2 linked regions of the Limosilactobacillus reuteri genome follow. The protein of the gene in region 1 binds, or shares a complex with, the protein of each later gene. Links are inferred from orthologs where the notes say so. Each region holds a gene or a part of one and is shown in the gene's direction. Other genes may lie near its edges. The genes, in order: secG and secY.

The links.
Region 2: the proteins of secG (region 1) and secY are in contact, whole or in part, in a crystal structure (PDB 5AWW), measured with the Thermus thermophilus proteins. The link is inferred for Limosilactobacillus reuteri from one-to-one orthologs. Residues at the interface, in WP_223903268.1 of Thermus thermophilus: Tyr5, Ile9, Tyr12, Leu13, Ala16, Leu19, Val20, Val23, Leu24, Gln26, Glu27, Pro28, Gln30, Gly31, Ala32, Asp34, Leu35, Met36, Gly37, Gly38, Ser39, Ala40, Asp41, Leu42, Phe43, Ala45, Arg46, Val48, Tyr53, Thr56; in WP_096411648.1 of Thermus thermophilus: Leu14, Gln16, Arg17, Phe20, Ile34, Pro35, Pro37, Ile72, Arg108, Arg109, Asn112, Gln113, Arg116, Ile117, Ile120, Pro145, Gly146, Trp147, Phe152, Phe155, Val156, Val159, Thr160, Val162, Ala163, Gly164, Ala166, Leu167, Trp170, Glu173.

Annotation. Positions count from the first base shown.
Region 1 is NZ_CP059275.1:476,083-484,020, forward strand. The notes cover bases 2,111-5,110. They hold secG (preprotein translocase subunit SecG), read left to right. Parts: upstream 2,111-3,490; coding sequence 3,491-3,730; downstream 3,731-5,110. Other genes in these bases: HHK02_RS02785 (ClC family H(+)/Cl(-) exchange transporter), read left to right, coding at 2,111-3,490; HHK02_RS02795 (alpha/beta hydrolase), read left to right, coding at 3,731-4,507; rnr (ribonuclease R), read left to right, coding at 4,508-5,110. In the rest of the region: eno (phosphopyruvate hydratase), read left to right, coding at 1-556; HHK02_RS02780 (amino acid permease), read left to right, coding at 557-1,939; more of HHK02_RS02785, read left to right, coding at 1,940-2,110; more of rnr, read left to right, coding at 5,111-6,913; SsrA-binding protein SmpB, read left to right, coding at 6,914-7,387; HHK02_RS02810 (LURP-one-related/scramblase family protein), read left to right, coding at 7,388-7,938. UniProt on the Bacillus subtilis protein: Involved in protein export. Participates in an early event of protein translocation.
Region 2 is NZ_CP059275.1:868,836-876,767, forward strand. What follows is about bases 1-2,994. They hold secY (preprotein translocase subunit SecY), read left to right. Parts: upstream 1-836; coding sequence 837-2,153; downstream 2,154-2,994. Other genes in these bases: infA (translation initiation factor IF-1), read left to right, coding at 1-176; HHK02_RS05090 (adenylate kinase), read left to right, coding at 183-836; rplO (50S ribosomal protein L15), read left to right, coding at 2,154-2,588; rpmD (50S ribosomal protein L30), read left to right, coding at 2,589-2,771; rpsE (30S ribosomal protein S5), read left to right, coding at 2,772-2,994. In the rest of the region: more of rpsE, read left to right, coding at 2,995-3,281; rplR (50S ribosomal protein L18), read left to right, coding at 3,282-3,638; rplF (50S ribosomal protein L6), read left to right, coding at 3,639-4,175; rpsH (30S ribosomal protein S8), read left to right, coding at 4,176-4,574; HHK02_RS05130 (type Z 30S ribosomal protein S14), read left to right, coding at 4,575-4,760; rplE (50S ribosomal protein L5), read left to right, coding at 4,761-5,303; rplX (50S ribosomal protein L24), read left to right, coding at 5,304-5,612; rplN (50S ribosomal protein L14), read left to right, coding at 5,613-5,981; rpsQ (30S ribosomal protein S17), read left to right, coding at 5,982-6,248; rpmC (50S ribosomal protein L29), read left to right, coding at 6,249-6,455; rplP (50S ribosomal protein L16), read left to right, coding at 6,456-6,890; rpsC (30S ribosomal protein S3), read left to right, coding at 6,891-7,556; rplV (50S ribosomal protein L22), read left to right, coding at 7,557-7,904; rpsS (30S ribosomal protein S19), read left to right, coding at 7,905-7,932. UniProt on the Bacillus subtilis protein: The central subunit of the protein translocation channel SecYEG. Consists of two halves formed by TMs 1-5 and 6-10.

The DNA of each region.
Region 1 (7,938 bases):
CAAGCTTCGTTGGTCAACTGGTGAAGAATACACCACTGAAGAATGGATTAACTACTTATCCGGTATTATTGAAAAGTACCCAGTAGTATCTGTTGAAGACCCAATTGACGAAAACAACTGGGATGATTGGGTAACTATTACTGATAAGTTAGGCAAGAAGGTTCAACTTGTTGGTGATGACTTCTTTGTAACTAACACTGATTACTTGAAGAAGGGTATCCAAATGGGTGCTGCTAACTCAATCTTAATCAAGCTTAACCAAATTGGTACTTTAACTGAAACTGTTGAAGCTATCGAAATGGCTAAGGAAGCTGGTTACACTGCCATCGTTTCACACCGTTCTGGTGAAACTGAAGACACTACTATTGCTGACTTGGTTGTTGCTACAAACGCCGGACAAATCAAGACTGGTTCTATGAGCCGGACTGACCGTCTTGCTAAGTACAACCAATTAATGCGGATTGAAGATCAACTTGGTGATGTTGCTCAATACAAGGGTATCCACTCATTCTACAACTTGAGTCAACAAGCTCGTCAAGACATCGAAAATCGTTAAATGAAAAAATCGGCACCAGAACTTAATCGTTCGATGACTGCTGGTCAGATGGAAATGATTTCCCTTGGTGGAGCGATTGGTGTTGGACTGTTTATGGGATCAACATCTACAATCAAGTGGACCGGGCCATCTGTTATCCTCGCATATGCGTTTGTCGGCTTAATTCTATATATTGTTATGAGAGCGTTAGGAGAGATGATTTACATTAATCCTGGAACAGGTTCTTTTGCGGATTATGCAACTGAATATGTTCATCCAGTAGCTGGATACCTTGCTAAATGGGCTAACGTATTTGAGTATATTGTTGTAGGAATGTCTGAAGTAGTAGCAGCAACTGAATACCTTAAATATTGGTGGCCACACCTTCATACTTGGGTAGCTGGAATTGTTATTATTATTTTCTTGGTCCTCGCTAATTTAGCGAGTGCAAAAGCATATGGGTCGCTTGAATTTTGGTTTGCGATGATCAAAGTTATTACTATTATCTTTATGATCTTACTTGGATTTATGATTATCTTCTTTGGCTTTGGTAATGGCGGTCATCCAACCGGTTTCAGCAATCTTTGGTCTCATGGTGGATTTTTCACTGGTGGCTGGAGTGGTTTCTTCTTCTCAATGTCAATTATCGTTGGATCTTATGAAGGAATCGAATTGCTAGGAATTTCTGCCGGGGAAGTAGCAAATCCGCAAAAAGCAATTGTTAAATCTGTTAAGTCTGTTTTATTCCGGATTTTAATTTTCTACGTTGGCGCAATTTTTGTAATTGTAACAATTTATCCTTGGAATGAATTAAGCAGTGTTGGATCACCATTTGTATCTACTTTTGCTAAGGTCGGAATTACAGCTGCAGCATCAATCATTAACTTTGTGGTTTTAACCGCTGCATTATCAGGTGCTAATTCGGGTATTTACAGTTCAAGTCGGATGCTGTTTAAGCTATCTCATGAAGGGGATGCTCCTAAGATTTTTGGTCGTCTTTCAAAACGGATCGTTCCCGATGCTGCCATCCTTGGTATTTCCGGTGGTATTTTGATTGGCTTTATTATTGATATGATTTCGGCAACTTATAGCCATTCAACTGCTGATATGTTCGTGGTTGTCTTCAGTTCTTCTGTTTTACCCGGAATGATTCCATGGTTTGTAATTTTACTAGCAGAATTACGTTTCCGTCGTAATAATAAAGACTTGATGGTTGATCATCCATTCAAATTACCACTATATCCATTTTCAAATTATTTTGCATTTCTCATGTTGATTGTGATCGTTATCTTTATGTTTATTAATCCTGACACACGGATTTCGGTTATTGTTGGTGCTGCAGTATTGATTCTAGCAGTCACTGTATACCTTGTTCGGCATGGTTTTAAAAACGAAAAAGCATAAATGGAGAGTAGAAAAGAGGTATTTCATCGCTATAATCAGTTCAATCAACTAATTCGGGCGATCATTATTGGAATATTGACTGGTTTAGTAGTTAGTGTATTTAGACTCATAATTCAACACTTTTTACAATTAGTAACAGCAAGTTTTGCATATTTTCATTCTCATCCATTATGGCTAATACCATGGACAATTGGATCAATTATTTTAGCATTATTATTAGGATGGTTAGCTCAATCCTATCCTGAGATAAAAGGGTCGGGGATTCCACAGGTTGAGGGACAGTTGACTAACCAATTTGATGAAAAATGGTGGCCAGTGTTATGGCGAAAATTTCTTGGCGGAGTTTTCGCTATTGGATCTGGATTATATCTCGGACGTGAAGGACCATCAATTCAACTTGGGGCAACAATTGGGCAAGGAGTAGAGGAAAAGGCCAAAGTAGGGCACCTTAATCGCCAAATAGGGATCGCAAGTGGAGCAGCAGCAGGATTATCTGCAGCCTTTAATGCGCCAATCGCTGCGACTATCTTTATTTTGGAAGAAGTGTATCATAATTTTTCACCGGTAATTTGGTTGGCAACATTTGTGAGTTCGCTTTGTTCTAATATGGTTTCGATGCAGTTTTTTGGCTTACGACCGGTTTTGAATGTTCCTTATAATCATATGCTTCCTAATAATCTTTATTGGCATTTGATTGCGCTTGGTATTTTATTAGGTATCTTAGGGCGTCTTTACCAAATTGTTATTTTGCATTTGAATGGTTGGACGGCACGGATTCCTAAACTATCTCCTATTGCTTATCCAATTATTCCGTTTTTGCTGGTTATTCCTATCGCCTGGTATTTTCCAATCACGTTGGGCGGGGGAAATGAATTAATTATTATTTTACGTTCCTTGCCATTTTCTTTAGCGCTTTTTGTGGGGCTTTTTGTCCTTCGCTTTGTATTTTCAATGATTAGTTATGGTTCGCAATTACCGGGTGGGATATTTTTGCCAATTTTAACTCTTGGCGCTATTTTAGGCGCAGTCTATTGTGCGTTAATGGTCCGTTTGGGATTAATGCCAGTTCGATATTTACCTAATTTTATTATCTATGGAATGGCAGGTTATTTTGCATGTATTAGTAAGGCGCCATTTACTGCTATTTTATTAATTACTGAAATGGTTGGCTCACTTGCGCACTTAATGCCATTAGCCTTGGTAGCAGTAGTAGCTTATCTTGTTGTGGATGCGTTACACGGTGAACCAGTATATACAGCAATGTTTAACGCCTTTATTGGAAATAATCCGCAACCAGCACGCCATAAAGAGGATGTTACGATGTCGATTACCATTTATGCTGGCGCCCAGTTGGATGGTTGTAAAATTAAAGATTTTCCATGGCCAACTGATTGTATTGTGATGGTTGTCTATCGGGGAGAAGAAAAGATCATTCCGAATGGTCAAACAAAGCTGCAAGCTGGCGATACGTTAATTTTGCGGGCCAATTCAGCAACTACTAGACAAGTTTACCATGAGATAAGTCGGGCTGCGCATTATGCACAAGGATAGTTGTATAACACATTAATGACTTTATTCTTAATTGATTGCGTTGTATTAATTGCGTGTGTAATGATGCAACCAGCAAAAAACGATAATGATGCAATGTCAGCTTTGACAGGTGGTGCGGGTGACTTATTCTCACGTCGTAAAGCGCGGGGATTTGAAGCTGTTATGCAGATTGTTACAACAATTTGTGGAGCACTCTTCTTTATTCTGGCATTAGCGATGATTTACGTTTCGTCACATTAAGTGATAACGTATACTGGTGAGTCTTTTTTCTTTCCCCATAGTGGACGGCATGGAGTTATTTTGCTTCATGCATATACAGGAAATACGAATGATGTTCGAATGCTGGGACGTCAGCTTAACTGGCAAGGATATACGGTTTTCGCACCGCTTTTGAGTGGGCATGGTGGTGATCCACGAAAGGTACTAGAAAGCAATGGTCCAGATGATTGGTGGGATGATACCCGGATGGCAATCTTTCGTTTACGCGATGCGGGAATTGATCAAATTGCAATTTTTGGGTTATCGCTTGGTGGTTTACTTGCAACAAGAGCTCTTGAGAATGATCCGCAATTATTAGGTGGTGGTGTTTTTGCATCCCCAATTACCACCTGGGGACAATCGAATGTTCCGGAATACTTCCCTAAAATTGCGGCAAAGTATTATCGTCAGCAAAAAATCAACCCATTAATTACTAAGGAAAAGGTTGCTAAATTGACTGAACGACTCCCCCAACAACTAGCACAAATTCAAACAATGGCGCATCAAATTTGTGACCAATTAGATCAGATTCATCAGCCATTCTTTATTGCACAAGGAGGCACAGATGAAATGATTGATCCAGCGTCTGGACTGCAATTAAAAACAAAATTACAGGAGAATGGGGTTGCAGTTGATTACCATTACTACCCAACCGCTACTCACTTATTAACAGTTAATACCGCTCATCGTCAACTATTTGCCGATGTAGAAAAATATTTACAAAATTTATTCGAGGTGCCTTCTAATGACAACAAATAAATGACAACAAATAATTTAAAAGAAAAAATATTAACACATTTAACAGATAATGCAGGTGTGAGTTACTCAGCAGAAAAACTTGCTCATCAATTAGGGATGGATGATGCTGAGCAGTTTACACCGATCGTTCAATCTCTTGCTCAATTGGAAAGAGAGAAAAAGGTTCAAGTAACTGATCATGGTGAATTCGAAGCAGTTATTAAACAGCAACCACTTATTGGAACTTTCCACGGAAACGATAAGGGGTTCGGTTTTGTAGACTATGACCCTGATCTTCCAGACATGTATATTAATCCTGATCATACTTTGCATGCATTAAATGGGGACCAGGTAGAAGTTAAAGTATTACGTCCAGCAAAAGCAGGTAGTGATCAGGGTCCAGAAGGTCAAGTAACCCGGATTGTTGAACATAAATATGAAAATGTAGTTGGTGAATTTAAGCAAGCGACTATCGGCGATGATTACATTGGTGAAATTTTGCTTAAAGATAAGAAATTATCGCAGTATCATTTCTATGTAACGGACAAGGGATTAAAACCACTTGACGGCCAAGTAGTAACAGCTACTGTTGAGACTTATCCTAGTGATGAGGCACCGGAAGTAATGACGGGTGCCGTTACTGAAGTGATTGGTGATAAGGATGAGCCGGGTATTGATATTATGTCAGTAATCTATGCTCACGACGTCCCTCATGAATTCCCTAAAGAAGTGATGGAACAAGCTAATAAGATTCCGCTTCATGTTCTCCCAGAAGAAAAAAAGGGTCGGGTGGATATTACTGACCAACCGCTTGTTACCATTGATGCAATTGAATCAAAAGACTTGGATGATGCGGTGGTAGCTTGGAAGATGGACAATGGGCACTACCACCTTGGGGTTCATATTGCGGATGTTACTCACTATGTAAAGCCAGGTACACCGCTTGATCAAGAAGCATTTAAGCGTGGTACATCTGTTTATCTAACTGATCGGGTAGTTCCAATGCTTCCTAAGCGGCTTTCTAATGGAATTTGCTCTTTAAATCCTAATGAAGAACGCCTTGCTATGAGTTGCGAAATGGAAATTGATGAGCAAGGGAAAATTGTTAATCACCGAATCTTCCAAAGTGTTATGAAATCACATGCCCGAATGACTTATAAAGCAGTTAATAAGATTCTGGAGTCGCATGATGCTAAAACGATGAAGCAATATGAAGATCTTGTTCCAATGTTTGAAACAATGGGGGAGATTCACAAATTACTGCTTAAGAATCGGAAAAAACGTGGTGCTATTGACTTTGAAGCTCCTGAAGCAAAGATTATTGTGGATGAAAAGGGTCACCCAACTGATATTCAACTACGAGATCGGGGACTTTCTGAACGGATGATTGAATCCTTTATGTTAGCTGCTAATGAAACAGTTGCTGAACACTACTTTAAGGAACACGTTCCATTCCTTTACCGGATCCATGAAACACCAGATAGTGAACGTATTAAATCATTTGTGGACTTTTTAGCTGTGTTTGGAATTGAGGTTCATGGTGATATTAAGAATGTTAAACCAGGGATGCTTCAAAAAGTATTGAAGGATGTGGCTGGTACTCCTGAAGAGCAAATGGTTCAAGTGATGATGTTACGTAGTATGCAACAAGCTAAATACTCGGATAAAGAGCTAGGTCACTTTGGCTTAGGCGCTAAATACTACACTCACTTTACTTCACCAATTCGGCGATACCCTGATGATACGGTTCACCGTTTGATTAAGTGGTACGAAGAACATGGTAAAAACGAACCAGCTAAGGACCATTGGCGTGATAAGCTTCCAGAAATTGCTGAACATACTTCGGTTACCGAACGGCGGGGAATTGATACCGAACGTGATGTTGATAGTATGAAGAAAGCCGAATACATGGAAGACCATGTTGGCGAAACCTTTGATGCCGTCGTAAGTTCAGTGATGAAGTTTGGTTTGTTCGTCGAATTGCCAAATACAGTTGAAGGGTTAGTTCATATTAGCGTCATGAATGATGATTATTATGAATATTCAGAAAAACACATGGCCTTAATTGGACGAAACTCTCATCGAATTTTCCAAATGGGACAACCTATTAAGGTTAAGTTAGTTCGGGCAGATAAAGATCTTCGTGAAGTTGATTTTGAAATTGTTAACCCTGAAGAAGCACCAAAGACAAAGATTCGGGTCCCACGTAATGATGAATATCGGGGTCGAGGTCGTGGCCGCAAAGGACGTGCCAATAATAATTCCCGTCATGAGAACACTAGCGGTAATCATTACCGTAATACTCAAGGAAAATGGCGTCGAACTCACCAAGAAAATGGTCGTCAAAATAATCGTCAAATAAATCGGGGACAAACTCGTCACCACAATAATTCACGTGATCATGAAGGCGTTCGTCGCCACCATTAAATGGCAAAAAAATCCCATCAAGAAAATAATGACAATTTAATTGCACAAAATAAAAAGGCACGTCATGATTATTTTGTCACGGATACTGTTGAAGCAGGATTAGTTTTAACGGGGACGGAGATAAAATCTGTTCGTGCTCACCGGGTGAATTTGAAAGATGGATTTGCCCAAGTTCGTAACGGTGAAGCTTGGTTAATGAATGTGCATATTAGTGAGTATGATAATGGGACTTACTTCAATCAAGATCCATTAAGAAATCGCAAGTTGCTATTGCACAAAAAGGAAATCAATAAGCTTGTAGGAGCTTTACAGGATAAGGGAGTTACGCTTATTCCCTTGAAAATGTATATTAAACACGGCTATGCAAAAGTTTTATTAGGACTAGCCAAAGGTAAACACCAGTACGATAAACGTGAAGCAATTAAGCGTCGTGAACAAAACCGTGAAATTGAACGAGTTATGAAACATTATTAAGTGCGACAATTATATATTCGCGATCGTTCAAGTGATTTACATGGAACGACCGTCATTCGCGATAAGAATGGTAAATCGTGCTATCTTCTTGTCGGTAAGTGGGGAATGAGGTACGATGCCCTATCATTGTATGCAATTGATGGAGCCTTATTAGCTGAAGTAAAGCAATTAACTCTTGGACTGTTACCCAAATTCGCATTATATGTTAATCGACAACGCGTTGGAACAATTGGGAAAGGTCTTGGATTTGTTCAACAGGTTATTTATATTCGCGGTATTAACTGGATCGTTGTTGGTTCACCATTAACAAGCCGTTACCGTGTTTTTTCCGGTAGTCACTTAGTTTTTTCAATTCAACCCGTTAAACTATCAAGCGGATATTGTCATGAATTAAAGATAAATAAAAAAGAAGATGAACCTTTAGCAATTCTAATCGCTAGTATTCTTAACCATTGGGCTCGACGAAGTGAACAAGAACCTTTATTAGCACGATTAATGAAGCGTTCCCCTAATCTTAATACCAGCATGTCATTTTCAATTAGCAATCAGTT
Region 2 (7,932 bases), 390 kb from region 1 along the record:
AAACTTTGCCTAATGCAATGTTTAAAGTTGAATTGGAAAACGGAGCAGAAATTTTAGCACATGTTTCTGGTAAAATTCGGATGCACTACATTAAAATTTTACCAGGGGATCGTGTTAAAGTAGAAATGTCTCCATATGACCTTACAAAGGGTCGGATTACTTTCCGGTTCAAGTAGATGAGTATGAATCTTGTATTAATGGGTCTTCCAGGTGCCGGTAAAGGTACTCAAGCTCAAAAGATCGTTGAAGATTTTCCAATTCCTCATATCTCAACTGGAGATATTTTTCGGGCAGCCATAAAAAATGAAACTCCCATGGGAATTGAAGCTAAGAAATATATTGATAAAGGTGAACTTGTTCCGGACGAAGTTACTAACGGTATCGTTAAGGAACGGTTAGCTCAAGATGATACTAAAGATGGCTTTATGCTGGATGGATTTCCTCGTAATCTTAACCAAGCAGCAGCTTTGGATAAGATGTTAGCAGAGAGTAATCGGCATCTTGATGCTGTGATCAATATTCACGTCGAACCGGATGTATTGGTAGAACGTTTAAGTGGACGTTTTATTTGCCGTAACTGTGGAACAACGTATCATAAGCTTTACAATGCTCCTAAAGTTGAAGGCACATGTGACGTTTGTGGTCATCATGAATTTTATCAGCGTGATGATGATAAGCCTGAAACGGTTAAGAATCGTCTAGATGTTAATATTAAGTTGAACACACCACTGGTAGACTATTACCAAAAGAAAGGTGTTTTGCACGAAATTAATGGTGAACAAGATATCGATAAAGTTTACGAAGATATCAAGAAAGTATTAACAAACCTAAACTAGTTGTTCACAGCCGTCAAAAATACATTCAAGGTAAAAGATATCCGTAAAAAGATTTTCTTTACATTGTTTGTATTGATTGTCTATCGGATTGGGGCAGCGATTACCGTTCCTGGAGTTAACGCTGCTGCTTTGCAGGAAATCTCCTCAACCGGTTTAGCATCAATCCTCAATACCTTTAGTGGTGGTGGATTGGAGAATTACTCTTTATTTGCAATGGGAGTTTCTCCATATATTACTGCGCAAATTGTTGTTCAACTATTACAAATGGATATTGTTCCGCGTTTTGTTGAATGGAGTAAACAAGGAGAAGTAGGACGGCGAAAACTTAATCAAGCAACCCGATGGTTAACGATTGTACTTGGATTTATCCAATCAATCGGTATTACCGCCGGGTTTAATGCATTGAGTACTATTCGTTTGGTTAATCATCCTGGTGTTCAAACGTATTTAACAATCGGTTTAATTTTAACTGCAGGTACAATGTTTGCTACTTGGATGGGAGACATGATTACTGAACGTGGCTTGGGTAATGGTGTTTCCATGTTAATTTTTGCTGGTATTGTTGCGCAAATGCCAGGTGGAATTCGTCAGTTATGGGATGACCAAATTGCTGGTGAATCTGGTTCTGCTTTGTGGATGGGAATTGGATTTGTTACTCTTGTTATTGTTGCAATTTTAATTATTGTAGCGTTTGTGACATGGGTACAACAGGCAGAAAGACGTCTACCAATTCAATACACAAGACGAACCACTACTTCACCATCCAGTAGTTATCTTCCCTTGAAGATTAACGTATCAGGTGTTATTCCTGTTATTTTTGCTGGTTCTTTTATCTCAACCCCGCAAACTATTCTTATGGCTTTCCAGCAAAACCATGGTGGGGATAGTTGGTATCAAATCATGACGACCATTTTTAACATGCAATCTGGTCCTGGGATCGCACTGTATGTATTTTTGATTGTTGTATTTACCTTTTTCTATGCCTTTGTTCAGGTTAACCCAGAAAAACTTGCTGAGAATTTGCAAAAGCAAGGAAGTTATATTTCTGGAGTGCGTCCTGGAAAGGGTACACAAGACTATATTTCTTCATTGTTAATGCGATTGAGTACAGTAGGTTCATTATTCTTAGGATTGATCTCCTTAATTCCGTTAATTGCAAGTAACGTATGGAACCTAAGTCAGTCAATTGGTTTAGGTGGTACAAGCTTACTGATTATCGTACAAATTGCTTTAGATGTTGTTCGGCAGTTAAACGGACTAACAATGAAGCGCGAATATATTGGATTTATTCGAGAACCTAAAGGAGGAAATGACTAAATGAAGTTAAACGAATTGAAGCCAGCTGCTGGTTCTCGTTCTAAGCGTCTTCGTAAGGGTCGTGGACTTTCATCAGGACACGGTTTTACATCTGGACGTGGTACTAAAGGGCAAAAGGCTCATGGAAAGACCCGTTTAGGATTTGAAGGGGGTCAAATGCCACTTTACCGGCAAATTCCAAAGCGCGGATTTACCAACATTAACCGGAAAGAATACGCAATTGTTAACTTGGCATCATTAAACAAGTTTGATGATGGTACAGAAGTTACTCCACAATTATTGATGGAAAGTGGCTTAGTTAAGAACTTGAAGAGCGGCATCAAGATTCTTGGTAACGGTAAGCTTGAAAAGAAATTAACTGTTAAGGCTAATAAGTTTTCTGCTTCTGCAGTTTCTGCAATTGAAGCTGCTGGTGGTAAAACTGAGGTGATGTAGATGGCTCAAGTAAAAGTTACCTTAATTCACAGTGTTGCCCACCGACAACCTACTCAACGTCGTACTGTTAAGGCATTGGGATTAGGTAAGATCAATAGCTCAGTTATCTTACCAGATAATGCGGCAACACGCGGTCAAATTTTTAAGATCGCTCACTTGGTTTCTGTTGAAGAAGTTAAGTAAATGGCATCATCAGAATTCATTGATCCAACAAAGTTGGATTTAGACGATCAAGTTGTAGCCATCAACCGGATTACTAAGGTTGTAAAAGGTGGGCGTCGTATGCGTTTCGCTGCTTTAGTAATTGTTGGTGACCGTAAAGGTCATGTTGGTTTTGGTACTGGTAAGGCTCAAGAAGTTCCAGAAGCTATTCGTAAAGCTCAAGCAGCTGCTGAAAAGAACTTGATTACTGTTCCTATCGTTGGAACTACTATTCCACACGAAGTTATTGGTGTATACGGCGGTGGAAAGATCATGTTAAAGCCAGCTGTTGAAGGTTCTGGAGTTGCTGCCGGTGGTGCGGTTCGTAATGTTATGGACCTTGCCGGTGTTGCGGACGTTACTTCTAAACGTCTTGGCTCTAACACACCTGTTAATGTTGTTCGTGCAACATTTGAAGGTTTGAAGCAATTAAAGAACGCTGAAGAAGTTGCAAAGTTACGTGGTGTTTCAGTAGACCACTTAGCAGAATAAGTGATTTCTAAACCAGACAAGAACAAGATCCGTCAACGTCGTCATTTACGCGTTCGCGGTAAGATTTCTGGTACTGCGGAGCGCCCACGCTTAAGTGTTTACCGTTCAAACAAAAACATTTACGCTCAATTAATTGATGACGTAAAGGGTGTGACGCTCGCAAGTGCCTCCACAAATGATAGTGAAGTAAGTGGAAAGACTAAGACTGAACAAGCTAGTGGTGTAGGAGCATTAATTGCTAAACGCGCTAACGAAAAGAACATTACTGAAGTTGTGTTTGATCGTGGTGGATACCTTTACCATGGACGTGTTCAAGCCTTGGCTGAAGCTGCTCGTGAAAACGGACTTAAATTCTAAATGAGTCGTATTGGTTACAAAGAAATTGATTTGCCAAGTGGTGTTGAAATTTCTCAAGATGGTAATGTAGTTACTGTTAAAGGTCCTAAAGGTACTTTATCTCGTGAAATTTCACCATTAATCAAAATGACTATTGATGGTAACGTTGTAAAGTTTGATCGTGATGCTGATACTAATAAGTTAAAGATGTTACACGGAACTACTCGTGCTAATGTTAACAACATGGTTGAAGGTGTTGTTAATGGTTACAAGAAGGTTCTTAAGCTTGTTGGTGTTGGTTACCGTGCTCAACTCAAAGGTAACAAGTTGATTTTAACTGTTGGTTACTCAAACCCAGTTGAAATGGATAAGCCAGAAGATGTTGAAATTAACGTACCTGACAATACTACTATCGAATTAAGCTCAATTAACAAGGAACACCTTGGTAATTTTGCTGCTGAAGTTCGTGCTGTACGTTCACCTGAACCATACAAAGGTAAGGGTATTCGTTACGAAAACGAACACATTATCCGTAAGGAAGGTAAGACTGGTAAGTAAATGTCTATGAGTGATCCAATTGCAGATTTCTTAACTCGTATTCGTAATGCTAACATGGCTCAACACGAATCAGTAGAAGCACCTGCATCAAAGATGAAGAAGGACATCGCTGAAATCTTAAAAAACGAAGGTTTCATTCGCGATGTTGAATACGTTGATGATAACAAGCAAGGCATCATCCGTGTGTTCTTAAAGTACGGTAATGACGGTCAACGTGTTATTTCTGGCTTAAAGCGCATTTCTAAGCCTGGTTTACGTACATACGTTAAGTCAGATGCTGTGCCTAAGGTTCTTAATGGATTAGGTATTGCTATCATTTCAACATCTGAAGGTGTTGTTACTGATAAAGTTGCTCGTGCCAAGAAAATTGGTGGCGAAGTTATCGCTTACGTTTGGTAATTGGCTAAAAAATCAATGATTGCTAAGTGCAACCGTCCAGCTAAGTTCTCAAGTCGTGAATACACGCGTTGTGCACGTTGTGGACGTCCGCACTCTGTTTACCGTAAATTCCACCTATGCCGGATTTGCTTACGAGAACTTGCCCACAAAGGACAAATTCCTGGTTTGAAGAAGGCTAGCTGGTAAATGGAAAACCGTTTGAAAGCTAAATACGAAAATGAAATTCGTCCAGCATTGATTGAAAAGTTTAACTACTCTTCAGTTATGCAAGCACCAAAGATTGACAAAATCGTTTTAAACATGGGTGTTGGTGATGCAACTACTAACTCCAAGAATCTTGACGAAGCTGTTGAAGAACTCGGCTTGATTTCTGGTCAAAAACCTTTAATTACTAAGGCAAAGAAATCAATCGCTGGTTTCCGTCTTCGTGAAGGTATGTCAATTGGTGCTAAGGTAACCTTACGTGGTGAACGTATGTATGATTTCTTAGATAAATTAGTTAATGTGGCATTGCCACGGGTTCGTGATTTCCATGGTGTAAGTAACAAGGCGTTTGATGGTCGTGGTAACTACACTCTTGGTATCCATGAACAATTAATTTTCCCAGAAATTGATTATGATAAAGTTAACCGAGTTCGTGGTTTAGATGTTGTTATTGTAACAACTGCACAAACTGACGAAGAATCCCGTGAATTACTTGCTCAACTCGGTATGCCGTTTGCTAAATAAATGTTCATTAAAACAGGTGATAAAGTTCGCGTAATCGCTGGTAAGGATAAGGGCAAAGAAGGTACTATTAAAAGGGTACTTGCTTCTCAAAACCGCGTTATCGTTGAAGGTGTAAATATCGTTAAGAAACACCAAAAACCAAGCAACTCAAATCCTAATGGTGGCGTTATTGATACAGAAGCTGCAATTAATGCTTCAAACGTAATGCTGATTGATCCTTCAACAAATGAACCAACTCGTGTAGGTTACAAGTTCGTTGATGGTAAGAAGGTTCGTGTTGCGAAGAAGTCAGGTAAGACACTTGACTAAGTGATTCAACAAGAAAGTCGGTTGAAGGTCGCTGATAACTCCGGTGCTCGTGAAATCTTAGTTATTAAGATTTTAGGTGGTTCCCGAGTTAAAACAGGTAATATTGGTGACATCATTGTTGCTACTGTAAAGCAGGCAACACCAGGTGGCGTTGTCAAAAAGGGTGACGTTGTTAAGGCCGTTGTTGTACGGACTAAACATGGTATTCACCGTAAGGATGGTTCATACATTAAGTTTGATGAAAATGCCGCTGTTTTAATTAACAACGACAAGAGCCCTAAGGGTACCCGTATTTTTGGCCCAATCGCTCGTGAGCTTCGTGGAGACGACTTCATGAAGATCGTTTCATTAGCTCCAGAAGTTCTCTAAATGAGTGAAGAACGTAATGCACGTAAGGTTTACCAAGGCCACGTTGTTTCTGATAAAATGGATAAGACTATCACTGTTGTAATTGATACTTACAAGAGTGCACCTATCTATGGTAAGCGTGTTAAGTACTCAAAGAAGTACTATGCTCACGATGAAAACAACGAAGCTAAGACCGGCGACACTGTACAAATTATGGAAACTCGGCCATTATCAGCTAAGAAGCGTTTCCGTCTTGTAAAGATTGTCGAAAAAGCTGCTACCCTTTAAATGAAAAGTAAAGATTATGTACAAGAACTGAATGGATTAACCACTGATAAGCTACTTGACCGTGAAAAGGAACTGAAGGAACAATTGTTTAACTTACGTTTCCAATTAGCAACCGGCCAGTTGGAAAATACTGCAAGTCTTAAGCAAGTACGCAAAGATATTGCACGGGTTAAGACAGTTCTTCGTCAACAAGAATTAAACAAATAAATGTTAGTACCAAAACGTGTAAAGCACCGTAAGGTTCAACGTGGTCATATGCGCGGTGAAGCTAAGGGTGGAAAAACTGTTACTTTTGGTGAATTTGGTTTACAAGCTCTTGATTCACATTGGATTAGCAACCGTCAAATTGAAGCTGCTCGTATCGCTATGACGCGTTACATGAAGCGTGGTGGGAAAGTTTGGATTAAAATCTTCCCACAACTCTCATACACTAGTAAAGGTGTTGGGGTCCGGATGGGTAACGGTAAAGGTGCTCCTGAAGGATGGGTTGCTCCAGTAAAACGTGGCAAGGTAATGTTTGAAGTAGGGGGCGTTTCTGAAGAAGTCGCTCGTGAAGCTTTACGTCTTGCCGGTCACAAGTTGCCAGTTCGCACTAAGATCGTACAACGTGAGGAAGTAGGTGGACAATCTAATGAAAAGTAAGTGGGTCAAAAGATCAATCCTAATGGTTTTCGTGTTGGGGTCATTCGTGATTGGACTGCAAAGTGGTACGCTGACAAGGACTTTGCTGATTACCTTAACGAAGACCTTCGAATCCGTAAGTATATTGAAAAGCGACTTGCTGATGCCTCTGTATCAACCGTTGAAATTGAACGTGCAGCTAACCGCGTAAACGTATCAATTCATACTGCCAAGCCAGGAATGGTTATTGGTAAAGGTGGTTCAGAAGTTGAAGCACTTCGTAAAGAACTTAACAAATTAACTGGTAAACGTGTTCACATTAACATTGTGGAAATTAAGAAGCCAGATTTAGATGCTCACCTTGTTGGTGAGAGTATTGCACGGCAATTAGAAGCTCGTATTGCTTTCCGTCGTGCTATGCGTGGAGCTATGCAACGTGCTATGCGTGCTGGAGCTAAGGGTATTAAGACTCAAGTTGCTGGTCGTTTGAACGGTGCAGATATGTCACGGATCGAATCATACTCAGATGGTACTGTTCCATTACATACACTCCGTGCTGATATCGATTATTCTTGGGACGAAGCTAACACTACATACGGTGTTCTTGGTGTAAAGACTTGGATTTACCGTGGTGAAGTACTTCCTACTAAGAAGAACTCAAACAATGATGAACAAGGAGGGAAGTAAATGGCTGAAAATATTACGTCAGCTAAGGCTACTGCCAAGATGGTACGGGTTTCTGCTCGTAAGGTTCGTCTTGTATTAGATGCCATTCGTGGCAAGAGTGTTGCCGAAGCATTTGCTATTTTGAAGTTCACCCCTCGTGGTGCCGCTTCAGATGTTGAAAAAGTATTAAAATCTGCTGTTGCAAACGCTGAAAACAATTTCGACTTAGATCGTGCTTCATTGGTTGTAAGTGAAGCCTTTGCTAACGAAGGACCAACTCTTAAACGGTTCCGTCCTCGTGCAAAGGGTTCTGCTTCTCCAATTAACAAGCGGACTAGTCATATTACAGTGGTTGTTACAGAACGATAGATGGGTCGTAGTTTGAAAAAAGGACCTT